2 regions of the Streptomyces sodiiphilus genome follow, and region 2 is predicted to be linked to the other one. Evidence: riboswitches for the same ligand, from Rfam matches in the RefSeq annotation. Region 2 holds a riboswitch; the other holds the start of a gene.

Region 1 (8,354 bases), on a different contig from region 2:
CTGGGCGTTGCGCCTGGCCGGATCCGCGAGCGTGACGGTCGCCACCGCGCCGTCGACGGTGACGCGCACACCGTCCTTGTCGAGCAGTGTCATCGGCCTCTCCGAACGTTACTCAGCGGTAAGTACAGCTGCAGAGTATCCGTCCGGCGCGGCCCGCGCCCGCCCGGGTCCGGCCGGCGGGTCAGGATGCCGCCGGCTTCTTCCCGCGGGTCGCCCCGCCGCGCCCGCGCAGCGTGACGTCCGCCTCGCTGAGCATCCGGTGGACGAAGCCGTAGGACCGGCCCGTCTCCTCGGCCAGCGCCCGGATGCTGGCTCCCGATTCATATTTCCGCTTCAGGTCTGCCGCGAGCTTCTCGCGCGCGGTGCCGGTCACCCGGCTGCCCTTCTTCAGAGTCTCGGCCACCCGTGCCTCCTCGTGGAAGTGCGCTCTGGACTCTCATGATCACCCCTATCCGGCTTCCTGGCCACCCATTCGGCACGGTCCGGTGCCCACCGGGGAGGCCCGCACGCTCCCGCCCGGCGGGAGCGAGGCGGTCACCGGTGACACGGACCGGGAAGAAGAAGCAGGTCAGACAGCCGCAGCAGCCCGGGCCCGGGTGGCCGGGTCCGGTGAGTGCGGGAGAAGCGCGCCCCGGGCGCAGCCACGCCGCTGCATGAGCCGCCCTCACCCGGATGACGGAGAAGCCGTCGGTCGAATGCCCCATCGCCGGGCGGCCGGCCGTGGGGGGGCCGGGCCCCGTCGTCAGGCCAGCGCGACCAGATCCGCGTAGTCCTCGCCCCACAGGTCCTCCACCCCGTCCGGGAGCAGGATGATGCGCTCGGGCTGCAGGGCGTCCACCGCGCCCTCGTCGTGCGTGACCAGGACCACGGCACCGGTGAAGCTGCGCAGCGCGCCGAGGATCTCCTCGCGGCTGGCCGGGTCGAGGTTGTTGGTCGGTTCGTCCAGCAGCAGCACGTTGGCGGAGGAGACCACCAGGGTCGCCAGGGCCAGCCGGGTCTTCTCCCCGCCGGAGAGCACCCCCGCCGGCTTGTCGACGTCGTCCCCGGAGAAGAGGAAGGAGCCCAGGGTCTTCCGGATCGCCACCAGGTCCATGTCCGGGGCGGCCGAGCGCATGTTCTCCAGCACCGTGCGGTCCGGGTCGAGCGTCTCGTGCTCCTGGGCGTAGTACCCCAGCTTCAGGCCGTGACCCGGCGTCACCTGCCCGGTGTCGGGCTGTTCGACGCCCGCCAGCAGCCGCAGCAGGGTGGTCTTGCCCGCACCGTTGAGGCCCAGGATGACCACCCGTGAGCCCTTGTCGATGGCGAGGGAGACATCGGTGAAGATCTCCAGGGAGCCATAGGACTTGGACAGCCCCTCGGCGGTCAGCGGGGTCCTGCCGCAGGGGGCCGGATCGGGGAAGCGCAGCTTGGCGACCTTGTCCTGCTGCCGCTCGGCCTCCAGCCCCGCGAGCAGGCGCTCGGCCCTGCGGGCCATGTTCTGCGCGGCCACCGCCTTGGTGGCCTTGGCCCGCATCTTGTCGGCCTGGGAACTCAGCGCGGCGGCCTTCTTCTCGGCATTGGCGCGCTCGCGCTTGCGGCGCTTCTCGTCCGCCTCCCGCTGGACCGTGTACTGCCGCCAGCCCATGTTGTACTGATCGATGGCGGCGCGGTTGGCATCGAGGTAGAAGACCTTGTTCACCACCGTCTCTACCAGGTCGATGTCGTGCGAGATCACCACCAGACCGCCGCGGTAGGTCTTGAGGAAGTCCCGCAGCCAGACGACCGAGTCGGCGTCGAGGTGGTTGGTCGGCTCGTCCAGCAGCAGGGTGTCGGCATCGGAGAACAGGATGCGGGCCAGCTCCACACGCCGCCGCTGCCCCCCGGAGAGGGTGTGCAGCGGCTGCCCCAGTACCCGGTCGGGAAGACCCAGGCTGGCCGCGATCGTGGCGGCCTCGGCCTCGGCGGCGTAGCCGCCCTTGGTCAGGAACTCCGTCTCCAGCCGCTCGTAGCGTTTCATGGCCCGCTCGCGGGTGGCGCCCTTGCCGTTGGCCATGCGGTCCTCGTTCTCGCGCATCTTGCGCAGCACGGTGTCCAGTTCGCGGGCGGAGAGGATGCGGTCACGGGCGAGAGTGTCCAGGTCGCCGGTACGCGGGTCCTGCGGCAGGTACCCCACCTCGCCGGTGCGGGTGATGGTGCCGGCCGCGGGAACTCCCTGGCCCGCGAGGCACTTGGTGAGCGTGGTCTTGCCGGCTCCGTTGCGGCCGACCAGGCCGACCCGGTCGCCGCGGGCGACGCGGAACGAGGCGGACTCGATGAGGACGCGCGCACCGGCGCGCAACTCGATACCGGTTGCGGTGATCATGGACAGGCTCCGGGGTAGGCGGGACGTACGGGCACGCAGATGCGGCACCGCGGCGGCGCGGCGGCCACGCGGTGTACGCCCGCTAAGGAACGAGGAACGGGATGTCCATGCGGCCAGTCTAGCGGCGCCGCGCAACGGCTTTCCCGGCCCGGCGGAAGGGCCGCGCGGGCGGCCCGGGCAGCCGCCGGGCTCACTCCCCGGTGTGCACCTGGAAGGCGGCCCGCCGCACCCGCTTGGCGACGGTGGGGTCCGGGTGTGCGGCGGCGAGCGCCAGCAGCACCTGCACGGTCCGGGGGTGGCCGCAGGTACGCACCTCCGCCACGAGTTCCCGGACGGACGGCTGGACCGCGGTCTCCAGGTGGTCCAGCAGCAACTGCCGGGCGCCGTGCTCCTGGGCGGCCGACGCGGTGTCCACCCACAGCCAGGTGGCCTCCTCGCGGGTGAGGACGCCCAGCGGCGAGTCGGCGGTGTCCCGCGGATCCCCGCCGTCGTGGTCGGCCAGCCACAGCCGCGCGTACGGCCGCAGCACCGGCTCCTGGACCGCGGACCGGACGGCCTGCTGGGCGGGGGCCCCGACCACCCGCAGTGCCTCGAAGGCCAGGCCCCGGATCAGGGCGTCCTCGCCGCGCGCGGCGTCCAGCAGTTCCTGCACCGCCGGGCCGGTGGGCCGGGCCGCGAGCCACGCGCGGTACTCGGCGCGGGCCGGCCCCGGGGTCAGCGTCGCGCAGCCGCGCAGCATGTCGACGGCGGACTGTTCGATGTTGCCCGCCGGACTCTGCGCGGCGATGCAGATGTGTTCCAGTTTCGTCCACATCGCCCAGCTCCCGAGCCGGGTGAGGCGGGCCCGCACCGCGTGTCCCTGCTGCCGGTGCAAGGTGAGCGCTCCGACCGCCTCCAGGGCGTCCAGCGCCCAGCCCAGCAACCGCACCCGCTCCGGATCCGCCGCGTCGCCGGGGGTACCGGCCCGCGCGGGGACCTCTTGTCCGGGGTCCGCCCCGGTGCCGGGCGGGCCGGCGGCCGCGGCGTCCGCCTCCGCCGGTTCCGGGGCCGGCCGCCCGGCCCGCAGTTCCTCGACGCGCTGCCGCAACAGCTCCAGCAGCCCCGCCGCCGTCACCGGGCCGTCGGACAGCTGCATCACGGACAGCAGCTGGGGCACGGCCTCCACCACTTCGGCCACCGCGCCGGGGTCCGCCCCCACCGGTGCCGGCCTCGCCAGGGACCACCCGTCGAACAGCGCCACCCAGCCGCGCAGGACCGCGCTGTCGTCGCGCTCCCAGGCACGCAGCCGCCAGCCCGCCCGCACCGGGCCGGCCGGGGCACCGGGCTCGCCGTGCTCGATGAGTCCGGCCAGCCGGGCCCGGCCCCAGTGTTCCCGGACCTGCCCGGCGGTCAGGCCCAGTTCCTTGCCTGCCCGGGCCAGGTCGGCTTCAGGGGCGCTGCCGGAGCGCTGCGCCCAGCGGGCCAGCCGCACGGCGTCGGCCAGCAGACCGCGGGCCTGCCGGGCGAGCTCCGCCGGGGGCACGGCGCCACGCGGAGGATGTGGCGAGGGGCGCCGGCCCGCGGGGGCGCGCCGTGCGGCGACGGGCTGGGACGGCACGTCGGGGACAAGGTGCAGCCGGGTCTCGCGCGGAGTTCGGGACGTCACCCGAGAAGTTTCTCCGTTCGGAGCGGAAAGCCCAAACTCCGCGGTCGGCGGCTCACATGAGCGGCGTGAGAAAGCGCCTCAGCGCCTCCTCGCAGGACTGCGGATCGGCGTTCCACATCGCCGCGTGCTGCGCGCGCCCCACAGGGTGCAGCACGACGTGCTCGGGATGCCGCGCGGCCAGCTCCCGGGAAGTCCGCCAGGGCGCCACGGTGTCGTCGGGACCGTGCAGGATCAGCGTGGGCGGCAATGTCCCCGCACCGCCGGGCGGCGGCACGGCCGGGTCGGGGCCGAGCCGGTCCTGGCCCAGCACGGCCCGCACGGCAAGGGGCCGCAGCGGGCGCGGCACACCGCGGTGGGCCGCCAGCGCCTCGACGGTGACCGGCCAGTCCAGCACCGGGGAGTCCGCGACCACCCCCGCGACGCTGCCGCGCAGCGGCGAGCGCAGCGCGGTGCGCAGCGCCATGGCCCCGCCCGCCGACCAGCCGTACAGAACCACCTGGCGGGCTCCGTAGCGCAGCGCGCAGCGCAGGGCGGCGTCCGCGTCGTGCCAGGCCCTCTCCTCGAAGCCCGGGCCCGCTCCGCCCCGCCTCACGGACGCCGGGTCGGCACGGTGGCCCGGAACCAGCACCGGGAACCGGAGCCGGTGCAGGTACGGGAGCACGTTGAGCGGATGCTCGCGGCCGGCCCCGAGGCCGTGCAGGGCGATCACCCATGTGTCGCGCGCACCGGGCACGAACCAGGCGGGCAGCGAACCGAGCTCGCCGCCGATCTCCACGTCGGAGTAGTCCAGGCCGAGCGCGCCCAGCGGGTCGCCGGCGTACAGCTGGGGGGTGAGCCACAGCTGCGCTCCCGCCCTCAGTTCGCCGCGGGTGACACGCTCCAGGCGGCGCACCACCGTGTCGGCCTGCCGGGGGCCCTCCTCGACCGGCGAACCGACCACGGCGTGGCATCCCGGCCCGGTCAGGCCGTAGATCCCCGGCCGCACCGTCGCCAGCGACCGGGTGAGGGCGATCTCGTCCCGGGTCACGCCGTGGACGGTCACCGGCGGGCCGGTGAAACCCGCGGGCAGCGGCGGGTTGCCGCTGCGCAGGGCGAAGTCACCGGCGTAACGGCCGGCCGCGACCGCGACCGCGCCGGCGCCCAGCAGAGCTGCAGTGGCGGTCACGGCCGCCGTTGTGCGCACACCCATGCCCCCAGGATGACCCGGGGTGTGCCGCCGGGCCAGCGGGCGCGGATGCTCGGCGCGTCACCCGGGCCGCTGCCCGTACCCCCGCAGCTTCTCGGCGGCCGTGTCCAGTTCCTCCGGTGGCAGCAGCGACGGGGACCGGCCGGGGACGGAGGAGGCGGCCAGCCACACCCGGCACATCCACTCCAGCTGGGCCGTCCGGTCGCAGGCCTCCTCCAGGCTCCTGCCGTGCACGAGCGTCCCGTGGTTGCGCAGCAGGCAGCCGCTGCGGTCCCGCAGCGCGGCCAGCGCGTGGCGCGCCAGCTCCTGGCTGCCGTAGGTCGCGTAGGGCGCCACCCGTACCGGGCCGCCCAGTGCGGCGGCCATGTAGTGGACGGCGGGCAGCTCGTCCACCAGGGTCGAGACCGCGGTGGCGTACACCGCGTGGGTGTGCACCACCGCCGCGGCGTCCGTGGCGCGGTAGATCTCCAGGTGCAGCGGCAGCTCGCTGGTGGGCTCCAGGTCACCGGCCGTTCTGCGGCCGTCCAGACCGACGGCGAGCAGGTCGCCGGGGCCGAGCCGGTCGTAGTGCACGCCGGACGGCGTGACCAGCACGGTGTCCCCGACGCGCACCGACAGGTTCCCCGATGTCCCCACGACCAGGCCGTCGGCGACGGTCCGCCGGGCCCGTTCCACCAGTTCCCGCCATGCCTCGGCCCACTCAGATCGCATCCGGCCACCCTAAGGGCTCGCCCGGTGTGTCCCTCGGCACAGTGCCCGGCCCCAGGTCAAGGGGGAGTTGACGGCCGTTGTCCGGCGTGATGGACTCCTGGGGCCATTTCGGCGGCAGGAGAGGAAGCCGGTGCGAGTCCGGCGCGGTCCCGCCACTGTCACCGGGGAGCGCTCCCCCACCCGTGCGTCACGGCCCGCCGCAGGCGGGCTGGAAGGCCGGGGGAAGCGCGGATCCGGGAGCCAGGAGACTCTCACCGCCGGTCACGTCGATCCAGGGCGCGGACCCTGAGTGAGGACACACCGTCATGAGTGGCAGTCTCCTGCCCGCACCCCCGCCCCGTCCCCCGGCTTCCGCACGAGGTGTGACGGCGGGCTGACGTCATGCACATGCCCCGAGCCGTCGGATGCGGTCTCGTGCTGGGCTACCTCGGCGATCTCGTGCTGGGCGACCCCCGGCGGGGCCACCCGGTCGCGGCCTTCGGCCGGCTGGCGTCGGCCGCCGAGCGGTACCTGTGGCGCGACAGCCGGGCCCGCGGTGCCCTCTTCACCCTCGTGTGTGCCGGAGGGACCGTGGCCGGCTCCGGCGCGCTGGCCCGCGCGGCCGCGAGTGCCGGCAGGCACGGTCCGGTGGCCACCGCGGCCCTGACCGGTGTCACCACCTGGACCGTCCTGGGCGGTACCGGGCTGGCCCGCGAGGCCCGCGCGATCCTCGCGGCGCTGGAGGACGGCGACCTCTGCCGGGCACGGGAGCTGCTGCCCCGGCTGTGCGGCAGGGACCCGCAGCTCCTGGACGCCGACGGGCTGGCCCGCGCCGTGGTGGAGTCCGTCGCCGAGAACACCTCAGACGCGGTGGTCGGCGCCCTGGTGTGGGGGGCCGTGGCGGGAGTGCCGGGGCTCGCGGGCTTCCGGGCCGTCAACACCCTGGACGCGATGGCCGGGCACCGGTCGCCGCGTCACCTGCGGTTCGGCTGGGCCTCGGCCCGGCTCGACGACGTGGCCGGTCTGCCCGGCGCCCGGCTGACCGCCCTGCTCGCCGCCCTGGCGGGCCCGCGCCCGCGGGCGGCGCTGCGCGCCTGGCGGTCGGACGCCCACCGTCATCCCAGTCCCAACGCGGGACCGGTGGAGGCCGCGTTCGCCGGTGCGCTCGGCGTCCGGCTGGGCGGCACCCTGTCCTACGCGGGCCGGACGGAGCACCGGCCGGTGCTCCACGCGGCCGCGAACGCCGCCGCCACGGCCGACATCGAGCGCGCCGTGCGGCTCTCCCGGCGCGTGGGGGCGCTGTCCCTGGCACTGTGCTGCGCCGTGCTCTGGGCGGCCGGCCGGAGGCGCCCATGACCGGCGGAGGGCTGCTGGTCGCCGGGACCACCTCGGACGCCGGCAAGAGCGTGGTGACCGCGGGGATCTGCCGCTGGCTCGCCCGCCAGGGGCTGCGGGTGGCGCCTTTCAAGGCGCAGAACATGTCGCTCAACTCCTTCGTGACGCGCGAGGGCGCGGAGATCGGCCGGGCCCAGGCGATGCAGGCCGCCGCCGCCGGCGTGGAGCCCAGCGCCCTGATGAACCCGGTACTCCTCAAGCCCGGCGGCGACCGCACCAGTCAGGTGGTGCTGCTGGGACGCCCGGCCGGGGAGCTGAGTGCCCGCGGCTACCACGCGTCCCGGCGGGAACAGCTGCTCACGACCGTCACCGGCTGCCTGGCCGAGCTGCGGGCGGGGCACGACGCGGTGATCTGTGAGGGCGCGGGCAGCCCGGCCGAGATCAATCTGCGCCGCACCGACATCGTGAACATGGCTCTGGCACGGGCGGCGGGCCTGCCGGTGGTGGTGGTCGGGGACATCGACCGGGGCGGGGTGTTCGCGTCCTTCTTCGGCACCACCGCGCTGCTGTCCGCGGAGGACCAGCGGCTGGTCTCCGGCTATCTGGTGAACAAGTTCCGCGGTGATGTCACCCTGCTGGAACCGGGTCTCGACATGCTCCGCCGGCTGACCGGCCGCCCCTCGCTCGGCGTACTGCCGTTCCGCCACGGCCTGGGCATCGACGAGGAGGACGGGCTGCGGCTGTCCCTGCGCGGAGAGGTGCGGGAGTCCTCCCCGGCCGCTCCGCACGGAGCCGACGTTCTTCGGGTGGCGGTGGTGCGGGTACCACTGATGTCCAACTTCACCGACCTGGACGCACTGGCCGCCGAGCCCGGGGTGGTGGTGCGGTTCGCCGGCGGCCCGGCGGAACTCGCGGACGCCGACCTGGTGGTGGTGCCCGGCACCCGCGGAACGGTGCGGGCACTGGCCTGGCTGCGGGAGCGCGGGCTGGCGGAAGCGCTGGCCCGCCGGGCCGCCGAGGACCGTCCGGTCCTGGGCATCTGCGGCGGCTACCAGCTGCTGGGCGAACACATCGACGACGAGGTGGAGTCCCGCGCGGGGAGCGTGCCGGGCCTTGGACTGCTGCCGGTACGGGTGCGCTTCGCCGCGGACAAGACA
Region 2 (8,354 bases):
TGGCGTCCGGCTCGGGGAACGTCAGCGATTCCAGCTCGCCGGGGTCGAGCCAGCCCTGGGAGACCATGCCGCGCAGCACGTACTGCCAGCGGGCGATCACCCGCTCGCGGTTGTCCGGGCGGGCCTGGGGGTCGAAGGCGCTGGGGGCGTTCAGCACGGCGGCGAGGTAGGCGCCCTCGGAGACGTCGAGGTCGGCGGCGTCCTTGCCGTAGTAGGCGTGAGCGGCGGCCTGGATGCCGTAGGAGTTGCGGCCGAAGTAGCTGGTGTTCAGGTAGCCCTCGAGGATCTCCTCCTTGCTGACCTCCCGGTCCAGCTTGATCGCGATGAAGAACTCCCTGATCTTGCGGTCCACCGTCTGCCGCTGGTCCAGGTAGTAGTTCTTGACGTACTGCTGGGTGATGGTGGACCCCGACTGCTTCCCCGCCCCGCGCAGCATGTTCCACCCGGCCCGCGCCATCGCCTTCACGTCCACCGCCGAGTAGCCCCAGAAATCGCGGTCCTCGGCCGCCAGCACCGCGTGCTGCACGTCCGTCGGCACCTCCGACAACGGGATCTTCTCCCGGTTGACCTCCCCGACCCGGGCGATCTGCGTCCCGTCCGCGTACAGATACACGTTGTTCTGCGCGGCGGCCGCCGCCTTCGGTTCGGGGATCTCGATCAGCAGGTAGCCGGCGACCAGGCCGCCCACCACCACGGTGGCCGCCACGAGCACGGTGGCCAGCAGCGTCCGCCAGGACGGGAGCAGCCTGCGCGGCCCGGAGCGGGGCGCCGGCGTAGGGCTCCCGGTCCTGGAGGGCCAGCCCCAGGAACCGCTTTCGCGTGCGGGCTCGTCGCTGTCGTCGCTCATGGCTCGGGACTCCTCGCCGCCGTGGCTCGGCAGGACAGAAAGGTCGTATGGATGACAAAGCGGTTGTATGCCGCATAAGACACTGTCGCACCGGCGGTGCCCGACCCCGGGGAACGGCCACCCCGCGAGCCGCCGCACTGTCCCCCGGACGGCGGGCCGGGCTCACCCGTCGGAGCACAGCCGCTGACGGACCGGCACAATGCAGCAGAGCGACGCGGAAGGGCGGCAGCGGATGGAACGGCAGCAGCCGGAGGCATTGCCAGGGGATTCCGGGCGGCGCCCGTCAGGACCGGGCGGCGGGTCCGGCGGCGCCGGGGCTCACGACGGGACACCCGGTGAGCCGGGCCCGCCCGGCGGCGGACTGTTCACCGAGGCCGACGCCGAGAAGCAGCGCGGGCTGCGCCGGATGAAGACCGTCGCCACCGGCCTGCTGGTCTTCGTCGGTGTGGTGTACGCCCTGGCCACCTGGGCGGAGCACCGCGGCGCCGGGGCCTGGGCCGGATACGTGGCCGCCGCCGCCGAGGCCGGGATGGTCGGGGCCCTCGCCGACTGGTTCGCGGTCACCGCGCTCTTCCGTCACCCGCTCGGCCTGCCCATCCCGCACACCGCGATCATCCCCACCAAGAAGGATCAGCTCGGCCGGTCGCTGGGCGACTTCGTCGGGGAGAACTTCCTGTCCGAGGAGGTGGTCCGCCGCAAGCTCGGCTCGGTCCGTCCCGGCAGCCGGATCGGCACCTGGCTGGCCCAGCCGCAGAACGCCGACCGGGTGACCTCCGAGCTGGCCACGGCCGTCCGCGGCGGGCTCAGGGTGCTGCGCGACGCGGACGTCCAGGCGGTCGTCGGCGAGGCCGTCATCCGGCAGGTCGCCGGCCAGGAGATCTCCCCCGGGCTCGGACGCCTGCTGGAGAGAACCGTCGCCGACGGCGGCCATCACCGGACCGTGGACCTGGTGTGTGCCAGGGCCCACGACTGGCTCGTCCGGCACCGTGAGTCCGTCATGGACGCCGTGGTCGGCGGAGCCCCGGGATGGACCCCCCGCTTCGTCGACCGGAAGGTCGGCGACCGCGTCTACCGCGAGCTGCTGCGCTTCGTCACCGAGATGCGCGACGTCCCCGACCACCCGGCCCGCGCGGCGCTGGACCGCTTCCTCGACGACTTCGCCCAGCAGCTCCAGCACGACCCGGACACCCGCGCCCGGGTCGAGCGGCTCAAGACCGACCTGCTGAACCGCCCCGAACTCCAGGACCTGATCGCCACCGCCTGGGCCAACCTCCGCGCCATGATCATCACCGCCGCCGAGGACGAGCGCAGCGCGCTGCGGCTGCGCGCCCGTGCCGCGCTGCTCTCGCTCGGCGCCCGGCTGGCCACCGACGCCCGCCTGCAGGACAAGCTGGACCGCTGGACGGCGGACGCGGTGATCCACGTCGTCTCCGGCTACCGCGGCGAGATCACCTCGCTCATCACCGACACCGTGGCCTCCTGGGACGCCGCCCACACCTCCCGCAAGATCGAACTGCACATCGGGCGCGACCTGCAGTTCATCCGCCTCAACGGGACGATCATCGGAGCCCTGGCCGGCCTGGTCATCCACACGGTCACCCAGCTCCTGAGCGGCTGAGCCCGGAACCCGGAGGCCCCGCGCCGGGCGCCCGCCCGCTAGCATGGCCGGGTGTCAGGCGGCGGTGGCGCAGTGGCGACGCAGCTGGTTTAGGTCCAGTGACCCGTGACAGGGTTTGAGGGTTCGAATCCCTTCCGCCGCACTCGAGGAAGGATCCCGCCCGGTCCCACGACCGGGCGGGATCTCGTCGTTCCCGGGACCGTGCCCGGCTCGCGGCGGGCCGGCCCGGTTCACTCACCCCCGCCGTCAGGTGCGGACGGCCCGGCGCCGGGGAAGAGCCGAGATGGCCGTGGACAGGCCGGTGACAAGGAGCGTGGTACATGCGGTGGACGGTGCACGGGGAGCGGCAGATCTACCGCAACGAGTGAGTGAATCTGTGGCTGGCGGACGTCCAGGAGCCGGACGGGCGGCGCTACGAGCACCACGTGGTGCGGCTGCGCGACGTCGCGGTGGCGGCGCTGATCGACGAGCGGCAGCGGGTTCTGATGATGTGGCGGCACCGCTTCGTCACCGATGTGTGGGGCCGGGAGCTGCCGATGGGGCTGATCGAGGCGGGCGAGACGCCCGAGGAGGCGGCCAGGCGCGAGGCCGAGGAGGAGACGGGCTGGCGGCCCGCGACCGTCAAGCCGCTGATCTACGCCCAGCCGGCCAACGGGATCTCCGACTCCGAGCACCATGTGTTCCGCTGCGAGGGCACCCGCTGCACCGGTCCGCCGGTGGAGCGGAACGAGCCCGACCGGATCGAGTGGATCCCGCTGGCCGAGCTGCGAGGCATGATCGACCGCCGGGAGATCGTGAGCAGCGCCACGCTGGTCGGGCTGGCGTATCTGATGGTCGACGAGGCGGCCGGGCAGGTGTCCGACCGGACCGGCCGTCAACCTGTACCAGGAGACGAGCGGTTCCCGCACGCCGGGCCCGCGCAGCGATAGCGTGGGCCGGGCACGTCCGCTTATCCGTTCTGGAGGATCCGTTCATGGCAACCACGCGCATCGCCACCACCAACTGGCAGGGCTCGCTGATGGAGGGCGCGGGCACCGTTTCCCTCGACTCCTCGAAGACCGGCACCTTCGACGTGACCTGGCCCTCCCGCGCGGAGGAGCCGCAGGGCCGCACCAGCCCGGAGGAGCTCATCGCGGCGGCGCACTCGTCGTGCTTCTCGATGGCCCTGTCGCACGGGCTGGCCGGCGCGGGGAACCCGCCGGAGTCCCTGGAGACGACGGCGCACGTCACCTTCCAGCCGGGTGAGGGCATCACCGGCATCGCCCTGAGCGTCAAGGGCCGGGTGCCCGGCATCTCTGCCGAGGACTTCGAGGCGGCGGCGCAGAAGGCGAAGGAGAACTGTCCGGTGAGCAAGGCGCTGGCCGGAGTGTCCATCACGCTGGAGGCCGAGTTCCTGGCCTGACCGGGCCGGATGCCCCCGGGTCCGGTGACGGTGTGTCACCGGCCCGGAGGGGCGGACGGGACCGCCGCGCTACTCCCCGCGAATCCCGCGTGCCTGGGGAGGGCGGCGGTCAGCCGCCGGCGAGCGCGGGCGCCGGCTCCCTGCCGGCGGCCCCGTTCCGCTCGTGGCCGGGCAGGCCGCGCAGGCCCAGCCAGCCGAAGAGACCGCCCAGAGCCGCCCACAGGACCGTGTGCGCGGCCAGGGACAGCACCCGGAACTCCCACACCAGATCCGCGGGCAGCGGCACCGGGTCACCGTGGGAGGGCAGCAGGAACAGCGCGGCGGCCGTCGCCGCGTCGGCCGCCGCGGCCGCCGTCTGACGGACCGGCGCCGGGTGGCGGTCCAGCCGCCGGTACAGCTGCCAGGCGGCCAGCAGGCCCAGGATGCCGATGAGCAGGGCCGCGAGCCACAGGACCTGTCGTTCGGCCACGGTCGAGGACTCGCCGACACCCGGCGGGTCGGCGGGGTAGCGCAGCCCGGGGAGCAGGGACAGGGCCGCGAATCCCGCGCCGGCCAGCAGCAGCGCGCGCTGCCACGGCCGGTGGGTGAGCGCCGTGGAGCGGTGGATCAGGGCGTAGGCCAGGGCGAAGAAGACGCCCAGGGCCAGGCCGGTGACCACCGCGGTCACCACCAGCCCGAAGTGCTGGGTGCCCCGGCTGAAGAGCTCTTCGTGGACGTGGCCGTGGGCCGCGCCCGTTGCGTGTTCGCGCTCCTCCTCCAGCCGGACCGCGCGGTCCAGCAGCGGTCCGGCCAGCAGCAGGGAGAAGAGGCCCGAGGCGAGCCCGGCGAGTCCGCCGGCGGCCAGGCCGCGGGTGAGCAGGGGCAGGACGGGGTAGGGAGTCGGCTGTGTCATGTGAGGTTCTCCGTCGCTCCGCGCGCGTCAGTGGCAGGGGGCGCCGAAGAGGTGGCGGCCGTCGTGGGAGAACTCGTGCAGATACGAGCCGGTGGCGGCGACGGCCTGGCCGTTGTCGAAGAAGACGGCCCACAGGGCGAGCAGGGCGATGACCGCCGCGAGTGCGGCGATGCTCCAGTCCCGGGTCCGGGTGACGGCCTGGGCCGAGGGGACGGCGGGGTGGCCGGCGGTGTGCTGAGACATCCGTGTTCCTCCTCCTGGGGTTTCCACGCCCCATGGGTGGGAGAGCGACGGGTCAGTTCCTGACTCCCTTGCGGCCATCGGCCGTTCGGTCACAGTGGCGGGACCGTCCCGGATTCGCACCGGGTTCCTGCTCGCCGTCGCCTCGATATGAAAATGTGCCTGAATTGAGCGTGGCAGGGGGCCGGAGGGCTGTCAACGGCGCCCGGGCGTGGCGCACATCTCCCCGCGACGGGAGGGACGGGCGGTGCGGCAGCGGCCGAGTCCTGTCGTGCTGGGGGATCATGGAGACATGAGCGTAGTGAAGATCAACGTGCTGACCGTTCCGGAGGACCAGCGCGAGACGCTGGAGAAGAGGTTCGCGGCCCGGGCCGGCGCGGTGGAGAACTCCGACGGGTTCGAGTGGTTCGAGCTGCTGCGGCCGGTGGAGGGAACCGACACCTACCTGGTGTACACCCGCTGGCGCAGCGAGGAGGACTTCCAGAACTGGATGAACGGCCCCATGCAGCAGGCCCATCGCGGTGGCGGAGGAGGCGCGGGCGACGCCGCCGGCGGGGAGGGGCAGGCGCGGCGTCCGGCAGCCTCGGACTCCACGCTGTGGTCCTTCGAGGTGGTGCAGCAGGCGGGCGCGCCCCGGCAGTGAGCCCTTCCGTCTTCCGCCGGTCACCAACCTGCTCTTCGTCCTCCTCGGGCAGTGGGTGACCGGCCGACGGGGGCACAGCGCCGGACCGGCAGGAGAGAACGCCGCGGGCCCTCCTGCTCACGCAAGAGGGCCCGCGATGTGTGGTACGCCGCCAGGGACTCGAACCCCGGACCCGCTGATTAAGAGTCAGCTGCTCTAACCAACTGAGCTAGCGGCGCCCGTCTGCTCTCCACTCTACCGTCTCCGGGGAGATGCTCCCGACCACCCCGGTGCCATCCGCTCACAGGGCCAGCGTCAGCAGGGCCGGGGCGGCCTGTTCGTTGAGCCGCTCGGCTGCCCGCCACAGCCGGTGTGCCTCGGCGGCGGGCAGCGACAGGGCGAGGCATCCCACGGTCGCGCCGGCGGTCAGCGGAACCGCCGCGCACATGGTGCCCACGGCGTATTCCTGCAGGTCGAGGACCGGCATGCCGGCCGGTTGCTGATCCAGGGCGGACAGCAGGATCCGGCGGTCGGTGATGGTCCGCGAGGTGAGCCGGGCGGCCCGGTGCCGTGACAGATGGTCCTGGCGCCCGTCGTGGTCGAGCTGGCCCAGCAGGCACTTGCCGATCGCGGTGGCGTGCGCGGCGGACCGGAAGTCCACCCACTCGTGCACCGCGGGCGCCTGCGGTGCCGCCGAGTGCTGTGGGACGCTGATCTCTCCGTCGGCGTACCGTCCCAGGTACACCGCCGCGCCGACGGAGTCGCGCAGGGCGTCGAGCACCCGCTGCAGCTGTTCCTCGTTGGCCCGCTGCCTCTCGGAGAGGGCGCCGATGCGGAGCAGTGCCTCGCCGGCTGTCCAGGCGCCGTCCGGCAGCAGGCGCACATACCCCTCGCGGCGCAGCATGGACAGCAGATGGGTCAGCCGGGCGGCGGGCAGCCCGGTGGACCGGGCCAGGGTCTCCTCGGTGAGCCCGTCCGGGCGGGCGGCCACGGCTTCGAGAAGCCGCAGCGAGTTCTGCACGGACCGGTACGGGGCGGTCAGCCCGGAGTCGAGCGCCACGGCGTCCTCCCAGGAAGCGGATGCGGCCTCAGCGTATCCAGGAATGCACTCCGCCGGTGGGCGGTTGCGATGCGGGACGGCCCGGGACCCTGCGAGGCCGCCCCCGCCCGCGGTGGCGGACGGAGGCGGCGGGACGGGCGGCGGCGGGGCCCGGCGGCCCCGGGGTCAGAGCACGGAGGTGAGGAAGTCCCGGGTGCGCTGGTGCTCGGGCTCGGTGAACATCTTGTCCGGCGGTCCCGACTCGATGATCTTGCCGTGGTCGAACATCAGCACGCTGTCGGAGATGTCCCGGGCGAAGCTCATCTCGTGGGTGACGACCACCATGGTGATGTCGGTGGTGTGTGCGATGTCCCGCAGCACGTCCAGCACACCGGCCACCAGCTCCGGGTCCAGCGCCGAGGTCACCTCGTCCAGCAGCAGGACCTGCGGGCGCATCGCCAGCGCCCGGGCGATCGCGACCCGCTGCTGCTGACCGCCGGAGAGCTGCGTGGGGTACTTGTCGAGGTGCTCGGTGAGGCCGACCATCTCGATCAGTTCCCGGGCCCGCTGATCGGCCTCGTCCTTGGACATGCCCAGCACATGCACCGGGGCCTCGGTGACGTTGCGCAGCACCTTCATGTTGGGGAAGAGGTTGAACTGCTGGAAGACCATGCCGATCTTCTTGCGCACCTCGCGGGAGTGGCGCTCGCTCGCCCGGACGAGCTTGTCGCCCTTCTTCTCGTGGGTGAGGTACTCGCCGTCCACGGTGATGGTGCCGCCGTCGGGCTTGAGCAGGGTCATCAGCAGCCGCAGGATCGTGGTCTTGCCGGAACCCGACGGGCCGATCAGCGTCACGTGCTTCCCGGTGTCCACGGCGAAGTCCAGTTCGTCCAGGACGGTCAGCGCGCCGAACCGCTTGGTGACCTTGTCGAAGCGGATGAGTTCGGTGCCGCTGGCCCGGCTGCCGTTGCCCGGGCCCTCGCCGGTCCCCGCGCCCGTGGTGGTGTCCACCCCGGCCTCCCTGGTCTCGTTCTCGTTCTTCTTCTCGGGGGTGCTGTCAGTGGGTGGCAAGACGACGCTCCAGGGCTCGGATCAGGAGAGATGCCGGGTAGGCGATGAGGATGAAGGCGATGCCCACGACCGTGATCGGCTCCATGTACTGGAAGGTCTGGGCGTTGAAGGCCCGGGCCTGGCCGAGCATCTCCATGGCCCCGATCATGGCGATCAGCGGGGAGTCCTTCAGCATCGCCACGACGTAGTTGCCCAGCGCCGGCACCACCCGGCGGATCGCCTGCGGCAGGATCACCGATGTCCAGGTGCGCACCGGCGGCATGCTCAGCGCGGTGGCGGCCTCCCACTGGCCGGCGGGGACGCCCTCGATGCCGGCCCGGTACACCTCGGCGGTGTAGGTCGAGTAGTGCAGTCCCAGGCCGATGGCGCCGGTGATCAGCGCCGGCATGGTCGGCCCCCACTCGGGGAGGACGAAGTACAGGAAGAACAGCTGGACCAGCAGCGGCGTGTTGCGGATGAACTCGGTGAACACGGTCACCGGCCACCGCACCCAGGCGAACCGCGAGCGCTGGGCGAGCGCCCAGACCAGGCCCAGCGAGAAGGCGATCAGCGTGCCGAGCCCGAGCGCCTGCAGGGTGACCAGCAGGCCGTCCCAGAACCGCGGCATGAAGTCGGCGACGACG

What was found. Region 2 has a riboswitch for cobalamin ahead of ABD299_RS21940 (CbtB domain-containing protein). Riboswitches for the same ligand answer to the same signal wherever they lie in the genome.
Region 1: linked by a shared signal. The riboswitch ahead of ABD299_RS14470 (cobalamin biosynthesis protein) and the one ahead of ABD299_RS21940 (CbtB domain-containing protein) in region 2 are both predicted to bind cobalamin.

What each region holds. Positions count from the first base shown of each region.
Region 1 covers NZ_BAAAMJ010000030.1:30,820-39,173, forward strand. The annotation lists gene ABD299_RS14440 (enoyl-CoA hydratase/isomerase family protein) at 1-93, opposite strand, end outside; gene ABD299_RS14445 (helix-turn-helix domain-containing protein) at 182-403, opposite strand; gene ABD299_RS14450 (ABC-F family ATP-binding cassette domain-containing protein) at 743-2,341, opposite strand; gene ABD299_RS14455 (hypothetical protein) at 2,532-3,986, opposite strand; gene ABD299_RS14460 (alpha/beta hydrolase) at 4,039-5,175, opposite strand; gene ABD299_RS14465 (class II aldolase/adducin family protein) at 5,233-5,883, opposite strand; cobalamin riboswitch at 6,005-6,133, shown strand; gene ABD299_RS14470 (cobalamin biosynthesis protein) at 6,265-7,218, shown strand; gene ABD299_RS14475 (cobyric acid synthase) at 7,215-8,354, shown strand, end outside.
Region 2 covers NZ_BAAAMJ010000068.1:23,021-31,374, reverse strand. The annotation lists gene ABD299_RS21970 (transglycosylase domain-containing protein) at 1-847, opposite strand, end outside; gene ABD299_RS21965 (DUF445 domain-containing protein) at 1,080-2,465, shown strand; tRNA gene ABD299_RS21960 (tRNA-Leu) at 2,524-2,607, shown strand; gene ABD299_RS21955 (NUDIX hydrolase) at 2,834-3,394, shown strand; gene ABD299_RS21950 (OsmC family protein) at 3,439-3,867, shown strand; gene ABD299_RS21945 (CbtA family protein) at 3,977-4,759, opposite strand; gene ABD299_RS21940 (CbtB domain-containing protein) at 4,787-5,002, opposite strand; cobalamin riboswitch at 5,035-5,156, opposite strand; gene ABD299_RS21935 (antibiotic biosynthesis monooxygenase family protein) at 5,292-5,642, shown strand; tRNA gene ABD299_RS21930 (tRNA-Lys) at 5,784-5,860, opposite strand; gene ABD299_RS21925 (IclR family transcriptional regulator) at 5,923-6,681, opposite strand; gene ehuA (ectoine/hydroxyectoine ABC transporter ATP-binding protein EhuA) at 6,847-7,671, opposite strand; gene ehuD (ectoine/hydroxyectoine ABC transporter permease subunit EhuD) at 7,718-8,354, opposite strand, start outside.